DNA from 2 places in the Micromonospora sp. ANENR4 genome. Region 2 is predicted to be linked to the other one. Evidence: predicted binding sites of a transcription regulator. Region 2 holds the regulator's gene; the other holds the start of a gene.
The links. The regulator HrcA, encoded in region 2, represses chaperone genes, less so after heat shock. The targets are predictions, from matches to a motif close to GGTTNGCACNCTCNNNNNGAGNGTGCNAACC.

Region 1 (6,441 bases), on a different contig from region 2:
GCTGGGAGGACCTGGCCGACCGCCGGCAGACCAAGGTGGACATCGCCCGACTGGAGGCGCGCCTCGGCCGGCCGCACAACACCGCCGTGCCGGACCAGCGCAAGGTCGCCTGACCCGGTTCCACGACCCCCGATGCCGCGCCCCGAGTTACGGGGCGCGGCGTCGTGTCGTGGCACCCCACGCGTAGATCTTGGAAGCTTTGCGCCCCTATTGCGGGGCGCCGAGGAGCGGGGACGCGGAGTCGGTGGGTCAGGCGACGGTGACCCTGACTGTGTGCCATCCCGTCGCGCCGTCGGGGGCTACCGGGGCACGCTGTTCCGTCTGCGTCTCGCCAGTCGTGTCGGTCGCCCGCACCTGGAGCGAGTGCTCGCCCGGCGTCGCGTCCCACCGCCAAGACCACTGCACCCAGGTGTCCGCCGACACGGCAGGCGCCAGTGTCGCCTCCTGCCAGGGGCCAGCGTCCACGCGTACCTCGACGCGGCTGATGCCGAGGTGCTGCGCCCACGCCACACCGGCCACCGTCACCGGGCCGGCCTCCGGGCGGCTGCGGGGCCGGGGCGTGTCGATCCGGGACTGCGTCTTGATCGGTCCCTGCGCGGACCAGCCACGCGGCACCCAGTACGCGTCGAAGTCGGCGAAGCTGGTCAGCTCCAGCTCGGTGAGCCACTTGCAGGCCGACACGTACCCGTAGAGCCCCGGCACCACCATCCGCACCGGGAAGCCGTGCTGGATCGGCAGCGGCTCGCCGTTCATGCCGACCGCGAGCAGCGCGTCCCGGCCGTCGCGCAGCACCGAGGTGGGCGTGCCACAGGTCCAGCCGTCGACCGCGCGGCCGACCACCTGGTCCGCGCCGTCGGCCGGGCCGGCCTCGTCGAGCAGTTCCTTGATCGGTACGCCGAGCCAGCGCGCGTTGCCGATCAGGTCGCCGCCCACCTCGTTGGAGACGCAGGCGAGCGTCACGTACCGCTCGACCATCGGGCGGGCCAGCAGGTCGTCGAAGCTCAGCTCGATGGGGTTGCGCACCCGCCCGTGGATCCGCAGCCGCCAGGTGACCGGGTCCACCTGCGGCACCACCAGCGCGGTGTCGATCCGGTAGAACTCCCGGTTCGGCGTGACGTACGGCGCCAGCCGGGGCAGTGACAGGTCCGCTCCGGCCGGCACCTGCGGGGCGGGCGCCACCGGGGCGGGCAACGTCACCGCCTCCCGGGCCGCCGACACGCCGCGCCGGCCCGCCAGCCAGTGCCCGCCCAGCCCGGCCACCGCCGCCGCACCGGTGAGCAGCCCGGCGCCGCGCAGGAAACGCCGCCGCGACTCCGCGTCGTCGTCGTGCCGGACCGGCTCCCAGCCACCCGGGGTCTTCTCCTCCCCCGCGAGCGCGGCGACCGCCGGAGGCGGTGCCGGCTGCGCGGCCGCGCCCCGGCCGGGCCCCAGTGGTCCGGCCACGAACGCCCAGAGCGTCAGCGCGCCCAGTCCGCCGCCGACCAGCGAGGGCAGCGCGTCGAACGCGTCCGCGCCGGCCCGGGTCAGCGCGGCAGCGACGCCGAGCACCGTGAACGCGGCGACGCCGGCCAGGCCGATCACCAGCCGCCGGGCCGCCGCCAGGCCGAGCAGCGCCCCGAAGGCGGCCAGCAGCAGCGCCGTCCCGGCCAGCAGGGCGATCTTGTCGTACGTGCCGAAGACGTCGATGGCGAACTGCTTGAGCGGCTCGGGCACCAGGTCGACGACGAGTCCGCCGACGGCGACGAGCGGCGCGGACCGGGGACCGGTCAGGACCGCCACGGGTTCGGCGGTGCCGAGTGCCACCACTGCGGCGACGACACCGGCCAGCGCCGCGCGGCGGCGGGAGAGGGTGCTCACGGCACCCAGTCTGATCGACCCGCCGGTCCGGCTGCCAATCCCGTCAGCGTTCCGTAAGGACATACGCGTCAGGGCACACCACCGGGTCGGCGGTGTGCCCTGACGTCGGGCCGTACTGCTCGGGTCAGAAACCCGGGCCGTGCTGGTGGCCGTGGCCGTGCGAGTGGCCGTGCCCACCGGCGGCCGGCTCCGGCTCGGCCGGCTTCTCCACCACGAGGCTCTCGGTGGTGAGCAGCAGGCCGGCGATCGAGGCGGCGTTGCTGACCGCGTTGCGGGTCACCTTCACCGGGTCGATGATGCCGGACTTGGCCAGGTCGACGTACTCGCCGGTGGCGGCGTCGAGGCCGTGGCCCCAGTCCTGGCCGACGACCTTCTGCACCACCACGTAGCCGTCGTGGCCGGCGTTCTGGGCGATCCAGCGCAGCGGCTCGACGAGCGACTTGCGCACGATCGAGACGCCGACCTTCTCGTCACCGGTGAAGCCCAGGTCGTCGTCGAGCGCCGGCAGGATCTGGGCCAGGGCGGCGCCGCCACCCGGGACCGTACCCTCCTCGACCGCGGCCTTGGTCGCGGCGATGGCGTCCTCGATGCGGTGCTTGCGCTCCTTCATCTCGACCTCGGTGGCCGCGCCGACCTTGATCACAGCGATGCCGCCGGAGAGCTTCGCCAGCCGCTCGGCCAGCTTCTCCCGGTCCCACTCGGAGTCGGAGGCCTCGATCTCCTTGCGGATCTGCGCGACCCGGTCGGCGACCTCGGCGGACTGGCCGCCACCGTCGACGACAGTGGTGTTCTCCTTGTCGACCACGACGCGGCGGGCGGTGCCCAGCACCTCCAGGCCGACCTGGTCGAGCTTGTAGCCCAGCTCCGGGGCGACCAGCTCGGCACCGGTGAGGATCGCCATGTCCTGGAGCATCGCCTTGCGGCGGTCGCCGAAGCCGGGGGCCTTGACCGCGCAGACCTTGACGGTCTTGCGCAGCGCGTTCACCACGAGCGTCGACAGGGCCTGGCCCTCGACGTCCTCGGCGACGATGAGCAGCGGCTTGTTGTTCTGGAGGACCTTCTCCAGCAGCGGCAGCAGCTCCTCGATCGCCGAGATCTTCTGGGTGGTGATCAGGATGTACGGGTCCTCCAGGACCGCCTCCTGCGCCTCCAGGTCGGTGACGAAGTTCGGGGAGATGAAGCCCTTGTCGAACTGGAGACCCTCGGTCACCTCCAGCTCGGTGGTGAGCGCGGAGCCCTCCTCGACGGTGATGACGCCGTCGCGGCCGACCTTCTCCATCGCCTCGGCGATCAGCTCGCCGATCGCGGCGTCCTGCGCGGAGACGGTCGCGACGTGCGCGATCGACTCCTTGCTGGAGACCTCGACGGCCTTGCCGAGCAGCGCCTCGGAGACCTTGGCGGCCGCCGCGTCGATGCCCCGCTTCAGGCCGGTCGGGTTGGTGCCGGCGGCCACATTGCGCAGGCCCTCACGGACCATCGCCTGGGCCAGCACGGTGGCGGTGGTGGTCCCGTCGCCGGCGACGTCGTTGGTCTTGGTCGCCACCTCCTTGACCAGCTGCGCGCCGAGGTTCTCGTACGGGTTGGTGAGCTCGATCTCCTTGGCGATGGTCACGCCGTCGTTGGTGATCGTGGGCGCACCGAACTTCTTGTCCAGGACGACGTTGCGCCCGCGCGGGCCGAGGGTGACCTTCACCGCGTCCGCGAGGGCGTTGACACCGTGCTCCAGCAGGTGCCGGGCGTCGTCCGAGAAGCTGAGGATCTTCGCCATCAGTATCCCTTCGAAGCGACGTTGCCCCGGCCCGGCGAGCCGGACCGGGGCAACGACACTGATCGGTTGCTTACTTCTCGATGACCGCGAGGACGTCGCGGGCGGAGAGCACCAGGTACTCCTCGCCGGCGTACTTGACCTCGGTGCCGCCGTACTTCGAGTAGAGGACGGTGTCGCCGACCTTCACGTCGATCGGCACGCGGTTGCCCTTGTCGTCGATCCGGCCCGGGCCGACAGCGAGGACGGTGCCCTCCTGCGGCTTCTCCTTGGCGGTGTCGGGGATCACGATGCCCGAGGCGGTGGTGGTCTCGGCCTCGTTCGCCTGGACCACGATGCGGTCCTCGAGCGGCTTGATCGCAACCTTGGTCGCGGTAGTCACGGGCATACCCTCCCGGGTACTTGGTGTCGTTGCCGGCCGGCACGCCGACCAGCGTCAATCTGCCACATGCCACCGGGCGGGGCCGTCGTCGCGGGTGCCGGTCCGCCTGGCGCTCAACCCCCGGGCACGAGGCTCGGGCGTTGGCACCCTCAGGGTGAGAGTGCTAATCGCAGGTTATTCCTCGGCTAGCACTCCGTCAAGGAGAGTGCCAACGCGTCGCCCTCCGTGTCGCGCCGGAACCGGGCCGGGAGAATGAGCGCGTGGATCTCGACCAGCTCGCCGCGCTGCGTACCCCCGAGGGGTCGTCGGCGCTCGCCGCGGCCGAGCGGGTGGCCGGCGGCGACCCGCTGGCGGCGGCGGCCGCGCTGCGCTCGGCCGGCATCCCCGGCGGGCTCGCGGCGGCGGCACTGACCCAGGCGGAGCTGCGCCGCCGGGCGGCCGGCAAGTTCGGCCCGGTCGCGGCCGGGATGTTCCTCACCCGGGCCGGGCTGGAGCAGGCCACCCGGCGCGCGGTCGCGGACCGGCGCGCCGCGCGGCTGCGCGCCGCGGGCGTGACCACGCTGGCCGACCTGGGGTGCGGGCTGGGCGCCGACGCGCTCGCCGCGGGCCGCGCCGGCATCCGGGTGTACGCGGTGGAGGCCGACCCGCTCACCGCCGCGATGGCCGCCGCCAACGCCGAGGCGGCCGGGCTCGCCGACCTGGTGACCGTCTCCTGCGGTGACGCCACAGCGTTCGACGTGCGCCCTGTCGACGCGGTGTTCTGCGATCCGGCGCGGCGGCGGGCCGGCACCGGGCGGCGCGTCTTCGACCCGAACGCCTACTCCCCGCCGTGGGACTTCGTCACCGGCCTGGCCGCGCGGGTGCCGCGGACCGTGGTGAAGGTGGCGCCGGGGCTCGACCACGCGCTGATCCCGGCGGGCGCCGAGGCGGAATGGGTGAGCGTGGACGGCGACCTGGTCGAGGCGGCGCTCTGGTGCGGTGACCTGGCCGAGGTCCCGCGCCGCGCCACAGTGCTGCGCGAGCGCGACGACGCGGTGTCGCTCCTCACCGGCACGGGCGGGCAGGAGGCGCCGGTGGGACCGGTCCGGCGGTTCCTCTACGACCCGGATCCGGCGGTGGTCCGGGCGCACCTGGTCGCCGAGCTGGCCACCGACCTCGACGCGACGCTCGCCGACCCGTCGATCGCCTACCTGTACGCCGACGAGGCCCGGCCCACCCCGTTCGCCCGCTGCCTGGAGATCACCGACGTGCTGCCGTTCTCGCTGAAGCGGCTGCGCGCGCTGCTGCGGGAGCGGCGGGTCGGCCGGGTCGAGATCCGCAAGCGCGGGTCGGCGCTGGAGCCGGAGAAGCTACGCCGTGACCTGCGGCTCTCCGGCGAGGCGGCGGCCGACCTGGTGCTGACCCGGGTCGCCGGCGGCCCCACGGTGCTCGTCTGCCGGCCGGTTCCGGCGGGCGGCTGACCCGCGGCGCGCGGTTTCGGCTCGCGGCGGGCCGGCGACCGGGCTAGCTTGATCCGGTGGCGGGCCCTGGCACTCCGGCGATCGCGTTGCTGAGCAAGCGGAAGATCGCCCACAGCACCCACACCTACGACGTCTCGCCGGACGCGCCGAACTACGGCGCGCTCGTCGCGACCGCGCTCGGGGTGGCACCGGAGCGCGTGTTCAAGTCGCTCGTCACCGAGGTCGACGGCGGGCTGACGGTGGCGGTGGTGCCGGTGACCGGCGAGCTGGACCTGAAGGCGCTCGCCGCTGCGGCCGGCGGCAAGCGGGCGACGATGGCGGACCGTACGACGGCCGAGCGGGCGACCGGATACGTCCGCGGCGGCATCAGCCCGCTGGGGCAACGCAAGCGGCTACCGACAGTCATCGACGCCTCCGCGCTGACACACCCGACCGTGTACGTCTCGGCGGGCCGCCGAGGGTTGCAGGTGCAGCTCGCGCCGACCGATCTGGTGGCGCTCACCGGGGCGACGACGGCATCGATCGCCGCCGCCTGAGCGGGCTCGTGACGGTACGTGTGGGAGCGTTCCCGGAGCGCGCTCTCCAGGCGGTGTCCCGCGGGTGACAACCGCGTTGCTGAATTGTTACCGCCGCCAACAAACTTCTGACCTCGGCAGTCTTGCGGTGCATGGGAAGCGGGGAATACGTTGCCGGGCACAACAAAACATCACCACTCCCCCACCTCCGAAAGGACCCTGCACATGCGCAAGGGCTTCCTCACCTTCGCGGCCGTCGGTCTCCTCGCGACCGGCAGCATGGCCGCCTGCGGTGACAACGGCGGTTCTTCCGACGAGGCCGGCGGCTCCAACGCCAAGAAGCCGAAGATCGGCGTGATCCTGCCGGACAGCAAGTCCTCCGCCCGCTGGGAGGGCGCGGACCGCAAGTACCTGAAGGCGGCGTTCGACGCGGCCGGCGTCGAGTCCGACATCCAGAACGCG
Region 2 (6,441 bases):
TGGCCCGGCCGGAGGAGATCGCCGCGGCGGTGTACTGGCTGGCCGGCCCCGAGGCCGAGTGGGCGTCGGGCACCATCATCGACCTGAACGGCGCCTCCTACCTCCGCTCCTGACCCCCACCCTCGCCCCTGACCCCCGCGATCTTGCACTCTCGGCCCAGGCAAACGCCGCAAAAGGGGCGCCGCGCGGGCCGAAACTGCAAGATCAGCGCGCACCGAAAAGAGGGGCGGGCGCGGGGGTTACCAGTGGGTCAGGCGGGTGGCCAGGACTGTCAGGGCTGCCACGCCTGCCGTGGACGTACGCAGGACCGACGGGCCCAGGCGGACCGTGCGGGCGCCCGCCTCGGCGAACGCGGCCAGCTCGTGGTCGGCGATGCCGCCCTCCGGGCCGACCACCAGCACGATCTCGCCGGCGGCCGGAAGGTCGACTGTGGTCAGCCGGTCCTGCGCGCCCTCGTGCAGCACGAACGCGCCGGCCGCGCCGGCGATCCGGCGGGCCACCGAGGCGGTGGACTCGTCCGGCGCGCCGGCCACCACCGGCAGCCACGGGCGGCGGGCCTGCTTGGCCGCCTCGCGGGCGGTCGCGACCCACTTCTGCCGGGCCCGTTCGCCCCGCTCGCCGCGCCACTGCGCCACCGAGCGGGACGCCGCCCAGGGCACGATCTCGTCCACCCCGACCTCGGTCATCGCCTGCACGGCGAGTTCACCCCGGTCGCCCTTGGCGATGCCCTGCACCACGACGAGCCGGGGTACCGGCGCGTCCGCGTACCCCCGGCTCGTGACCCGCAGGTCGAGCGTGCCGCGGCCGACGGCGGTGACCACCGCGGCGGCGGTGCCGCCCCGGCCGTCGGCGAGCACCAGTTCCTCGCCGACACGCAGCCGCTGCACGGTGGCCGCGTGGTGGCCCTCCGGGCCGTCCAGCGTCAGCGTGTCACCGGTGGGCAGCGCCTCGACCAGGAACAGCGGCGCGGACACCTCAGGCGTGCCCGTTGAAGGCGTCGCGCATCCGGGAGAAGAAGCCGCCCTGCTTGGTCAGCTCGGCGACCTCCTCGCCGCGGGTCTTGGCGAAGTCGCGCAGCATCCGCTCCTGGTCGGCGTCGAGCTTGGTCGGGGTACGCACGTCCAGGTGCACGTAGAGGTCACCCCGGCCGGTGCCGCGCAGGTGCGGTACGCCCCGGGCGCGCAACCGCAGTGTGCTGCCGGGCTGGGTGCCGGGCTTGACGTCGACCGTCTCCTCGCTGTCCAGCGTCTTGATGGTCAGCCGGGTGCCGAGCGCGGCGGCGGTCATCGGCACCGTGACCCGGCAGTGCAGGTCGTCGCCCTTGCGGGAGTAGACGTCGTGCGGCCGCTCGTGGATCTCGACGTAGAGGTCACCGGCGGTGCCGCCACCGGGGCCGACCTCGCCCTGCTGGGCCAGGCGGATCCGCATGCCGTCCTCGACCCCGGCCGGGATCTTGACGGTCAGCGAGCGGCGGGTGCGTACCCGGCCGTCACCGGCGCAGGTCGGGCAGGGGTGCGGGATGGTGGTGCCGTAGCCCTGGCAGACGGTGCACGGCCGGGCGGAGACCACCTGACCGAGGAAGGTCCGCTGCACCGACTGCACCTCGCCCCGGCCGCCGCACGCCTCGCAGGTGGCCAGGTGGGTGCCGGCGGCGGTGCCGGCGCCGGAGCAGGTGGTGCAGAGCACCGCGGTGTCGACGGTGATCGGCGCCTCGACGCCGAACGCGGTCTCGTTGAGGTCCAGTTCCAGGCGCAGGATCGCGTCCGCGCCGGGGCGGGTACGCGGCCGCGGCCCACGGCTGCCGCCCGCGGCACCGCCGAAGAACGCGTCCATGATGTCCTGGAAGCCGACGAACGGGCCGGCGCCGCCGGGACCGCCCGGGCCGCCCATGCCACCGCCGCCCGGGGCGAGCGGGTCGCCGCCCAGGTCGACGATCTGCCGCTTCCGGTCGTCCGAGAGGACCTCGTACGCGGCGTTGATGTCCTTGAACTTCTCCTGGGCCTCCGGGTCCGGATTGACGTCCGGGTGGAACTGCCGCGCCAGCTTGCGGTAGGCGCGCTTGATCTCGTCGTCGGAGGCGTCCCGGCTCACGCCGAGAATGCCGTAGTAGTCCCTGGCCACTGCGTTAGGTGTCCTCATGTTCGTCTCGCGTCGCTCCGGTCGTCGGCCGGAACCGGCCGTCGGCCCTGACTGGTCAGTTCTGGGCCAGCAGTTCGCCCACGTAGCGTGCCACGGCCCTCACCATGGCGATATTGCCGGGGTAGTCCATCCGGGTCGGCCCGAGCACGCCGAGTCCACCGACGATCGTGCTGCCCGGTCCGTACCCGGTGCTGACCACCGAGGCGGCCCGCAGGTTGTCGAATTCGTTCTCGTCGCCGATGAGCACCCGGGTGGTGCTCGGCTCGGTCTCGCCGATCAGCTTGAGCAGCACTACTTCTTCTTCGAGCGCCTCCAGGATGGGGCGCAGCGAACCCTGGAAGTCGAGCAGGCCGCCCCGGGTGAGGTTGGCCTGGCCGGCCAGCGCGAGGCGTTCCTCGTGCCGCTCGACCAGCGTCTCCAGCAGCACGGTGGACAGCGTGGTCATGGCCGGGCGCAGGTGCGGCGCGGACTCGTCGACGAGCGCCTGCACCAGCGGCGGCGTCTCGGCGAGCTGGCTGCCGACCAGCTTCTCGTTCACCAGCCGGCGCAGGTCGGTCACGTCGTCGGCGGGCACCGGGGCGGGCAGCTCGACCAGCCGCTGCTCGACCCGGCCGGTGTCGGCGATCATGACGACCATCAGCCGGGTGGTGGAGATCGGCACCAGCTCCAGGTGGCGCACCTTGGACCGGGCCAGGCTCGGGTACTGCACCACCGCCACCTGACGGGTGAGCTGGGCGAGCAGCCGGACCGTACGGTGCACCACGTCGTCCAGGTCGACAGCGCCCACCAGGAAGCGCTCGATCGCCCGGCGCTCGGCCGGGCTGAGCGGCTTGACCCGGGACAGCCGGTCGACGAAGAGGCGGTAGCCGCGGTCGGTGGGCACCCGGCCGGCGCTGGTGTGCGGCTGCCGGATGTAGCCCTCCTCCTCCAGCACCGCCATGTCGTTGCGCACGGTGGCGGGCGAGACGCCGAGCTGGTGCCGCTCGACCAGGGCCTTGCTGCCGACCGGTTCCTGCGTGGCGACGTAGTCCTCGACGATCGCGCGCAGCACGGCGAGTTTGCGGTCGTCGAGACCCATTCCCCACCTCCTGACGCACCTCGGCCGGGCCGGCACGCGGCATCCGCCGGGCGGCTGGCACTCGACTGTAGCGAGTGCCAGTCTACGTCGGCACCCCCGCCGACGCGATGATCGCCTGACGGACCTGCGGTGCGGCCCACCACACAGCGCCGCCCACCAGGGCCGAACAGCCGGTCATCGTCGGTCTGTGTCGCTCTGGTGCGAGTTGACCGGTGCCCCTACCGTGGCGACCATGACAGAACCTCCTCGCCCTCCAGGGGCAGGGGACTCCGGCCCCCAGCCCGACCCGTCGGCGCCCTACGGCTCGTCGCCGGGCAGCGAACCGCCCACCGCTCCACTGTCCGGGGCGCCGGGCGCCGGCGGCTATCCCCCGCCCGGTGACTATCCGCCCCCGGGCGGCTACCCGCCCCCGGGCGGCGGCTACCCCCCGCCGGGCGGCTACCCCCCGCCGGGCGGCTACCCCCCGCCGGGCGGCTACCCCCCGCCGGGTGGCACGCCCGGCTACCCCGCCGGTGGCGGGTACGGCCCGGCCTCCTACGCCAACAACGACGAGAAGACGTGGGCCCTGGTGGCGCACTTCGGCGGCGCCGCCGGTGTCATCGTCGGTGGCGGTCTGCTCGGCTGGGTTGCCCCGCTGATCGCGATGATGGCCCGGGGTCAGCAGTCCCCGACGGTCCGCGCCCACGCGGTCTCGGCGCTGAACTTCCAGATCACCTGGACCATCGCCAGCGTGCTCGCCTGGGTGATCACGGTCATCACCTGCGGGATCCTGTTCTTCGTCCCGATGCTGGTCTGGCTGGTGCCGCTGATCTTCGGCATCATCGGCGGGGTCAAGGCCAACGAGGGTGTGCTCTACCGCTACCCGATGACCTACAACTTCATCAAGTGACACCGCCGGCCGGCCGAGGGGGCGGCCGGCCGGTGCCGGTCACGGCAGCAGGTCGCGTACCACCGCGTCGGCCAGCAGCCGGCCCCGCAGCGTCAGCACCACGAGCCCTCGCGCGTACGCCCCGGCGTCGAGCAGCCCGGCGTCCCGGGCCCGCTCGGCGCCCGCCCGGCCGGGTTCGTCCAGCACGTCCAGCGGCAGGCCGGCGGCGAGCCGTACCCGCAGCATCACGTCCTCCATGTGCTGCTCGTCCGGAGTGAGCCGCTCCCGGGCCAGCGCGGGCGAGGCGCCCTCGGCCAGCCGCGCCGCGTACGCGCTCGGGTGCTTGACGTTCCACCAGCGCACGCCGCCGACGTGGCTGTGCGCCCCCGGGCCCAGGCCCCACCAGTCGGCGCCGGTCCAGTAGAGCAGGTTGTGCCGGCACGCCGCCGCCGCCGAGCGGGCCCAGTTCGACACCTCGTACCAGGAGAATCCGGCCTCGCCGAGCGCGGCCTCCGCGGCCAGGTAGCGGTCCGCTGCCACGTCGTCGGAGGGGTACGGCAACTCGCCGCGTCGCATCCGCGCGGCCAGCCGGGTGCCGTCCTCCACGATCAGGGCGTACGCGCTGACGTGGTCCACGCCCGCGTCGACCACCTGGGCCAGCGAGGCGGCGAAGTCGTCGGCCGTCTCGCCCGGCGTGCCGTAGATCAGGTCCAGGTTCACGTGCTCGAATCCCGCGTCGCGCGCCTCCAGCGCGGCGGCGGTGGCCCGGCCCGCGCTGTGCCGCCGGTCCAGCACCGCGAGCACCCCGGGAGCGGCGGACTGCATGCCGAGCGAGATCCGGGTGTAGCCGGCCGCCCGCAGCGTCTTGAGCGACTCCGGGCTCACCGACTCGGGGTTGGCCTCGGTTGTCACCTCGGCGTCGGCGGCCAGCCCCCAGACCCGGTCGATGCCGTCGAGGATCCGGGCCAGGTCGTCGGCGGGCAGCAGGGTGGGCGTGCCGCCGCCGACGAAGACGGTGTCGACCCGGGGCGGCGGCGAGTCGCCCAGCACCCGGGCGGCCAGCTCCAGCTCGGCGAGCACCGAGTCGGCGTACGTCTCCCGGCTCGCCCCGCCGCCCAGCTCGGCGGCGGTGTACGTGTTGAAGTCGCAGTAACCGCACCGGCTGGCACAGAACGGCACGTGGACGTACACGCCGAAACCGCGCGCGCCGACGTCGCGGCGGGCGGTGGCGGGCAGCGATCCGTCGCGCGGGACGGGTTCGCCTTCTGGAAGGACGCCGGGCATGGCCACTAGTGTGCCCGGCATGACCTCTCCGGACGCTCTCGTGCGAGTCGCCACGGCCCGTGGGGTGACCACCCTCACCCTGGACAGCCCGCACAACCGCAACGCGCTCTCCACGCCCCTGATGACCCAGCTGCTGGCCGGGCTGGCCGACGCGGTCGCCGACGACGCGGTACGCGCGATCGTGCTCGACCACACCGGCCCGGTCTTCTGCTCCGGCGCCGACCTGAAGGAGACCGCCGCCGCGTACGCCAGCGGCACGGTGCCCGCCGGGATGCTCGGCGACGTGCTGGTGGCGGTGCGGGAGTGCCCGAAGCCGGTGGTGGCGAAGGTCGCCGGGCCGGCCCGGGCCGGTGGGCTGGGCCTGATCGCCGCCGCCGACCTGGCGGTCTGCGCGCAGGAGGCGACGTTCGCGTTCACCGAGGTGCGGATCGGCGTGATTCCGGCGGTGATCTCGGCGACCGTGCTGCCGCGGCTGGGCCAGCGGGCCGCCGCCGAGCTGTACCTGACCGGCGACACGTTCGACGGCCGCCGCGCCGCCGAGATCGGCCTGGTCACCGCCGCGGTGCCGGCCGACGAGTTGGACGCCGCCGTCGGGCGCTACTGCGACTCGCTGGTGAAGGGCGCGCCGGGGGCGCTGGCCGGGGCGAAGGAGCTGCTGCGCCGGCCCGCCGGGACCGACCTGCGGGCCGAGATCGCCGAGTTGGCCGCGCTGTCGACCGGGTACTTCCTCTCCGACGAGGGACGCGAGGGCGTCATGGCGTTCCGGGAGAAGCGTCCCGCCGCCTGGGTGCCCGCCGGAGACTGAGGTGCGCGGCGGGCCCCGCGGGAGCCATTGCGGCCGAGGTGGGGCCCGCCGGTCGGCCGAGACGCGCCGGTGCGGGTGGGACGTACGCTTGTCGGACTGTCGGGACAGGGGGTGCGGGTGCGGACGCGAGCGGCGATCGTGGCATCTGGGGTGGCGGTGTGCGTGCTGGCACTGCTCGCGGTCTATGTCGTGACCAAGCAGTTCGGCGAGCACCTGCGGCTCCCCCTGTCCAGCCGGACCTGCACCGTGAAGGCGGACGGCGAGGTG

Region 1: the regulator HrcA is predicted to act here: its motif matches at 4,143-4,173, upstream of groES (co-chaperone GroES).

What each region holds. Positions count from the first base shown of each region.
Region 1 covers NZ_JADKYQ010000009.1:91,267-97,707, forward strand. The annotation lists gene IRY44_RS17205 (WhiB family transcriptional regulator) at 1-113, shown strand, start outside; gene IRY44_RS17210 (sulfite oxidase) at 250-1,920, opposite strand; gene groL (chaperonin GroEL) at 1,982-3,625, opposite strand; gene groES (co-chaperone GroES) at 3,696-4,010, opposite strand; gene IRY44_RS17225 (class I SAM-dependent methyltransferase) at 4,265-5,464, shown strand; gene ybaK (Cys-tRNA(Pro) deacylase) at 5,521-6,000, shown strand; gene IRY44_RS17235 (sugar ABC transporter substrate-binding protein) at 6,205-6,441, shown strand, end outside.
Region 2 covers NZ_JADKYQ010000013.1:165,708-172,148, forward strand. The annotation lists gene IRY44_RS23270 (SDR family NAD(P)-dependent oxidoreductase) at 1-113, shown strand, start outside; gene IRY44_RS23275 (16S rRNA (uracil(1498)-N(3))-methyltransferase) at 240-974, opposite strand; gene dnaJ (molecular chaperone DnaJ) at 976-2,121, opposite strand; gene hrcA (heat-inducible transcriptional repressor HrcA) at 2,195-3,217, opposite strand; gene IRY44_RS31185 (DUF4870 domain-containing protein) at 3,450-4,106, shown strand; gene hemW (radical SAM family heme chaperone HemW) at 4,146-5,369, opposite strand; gene IRY44_RS23300 (enoyl-CoA hydratase-related protein) at 5,389-6,174, shown strand; gene IRY44_RS23305 (hypothetical protein) at 6,286-6,441, shown strand, end outside.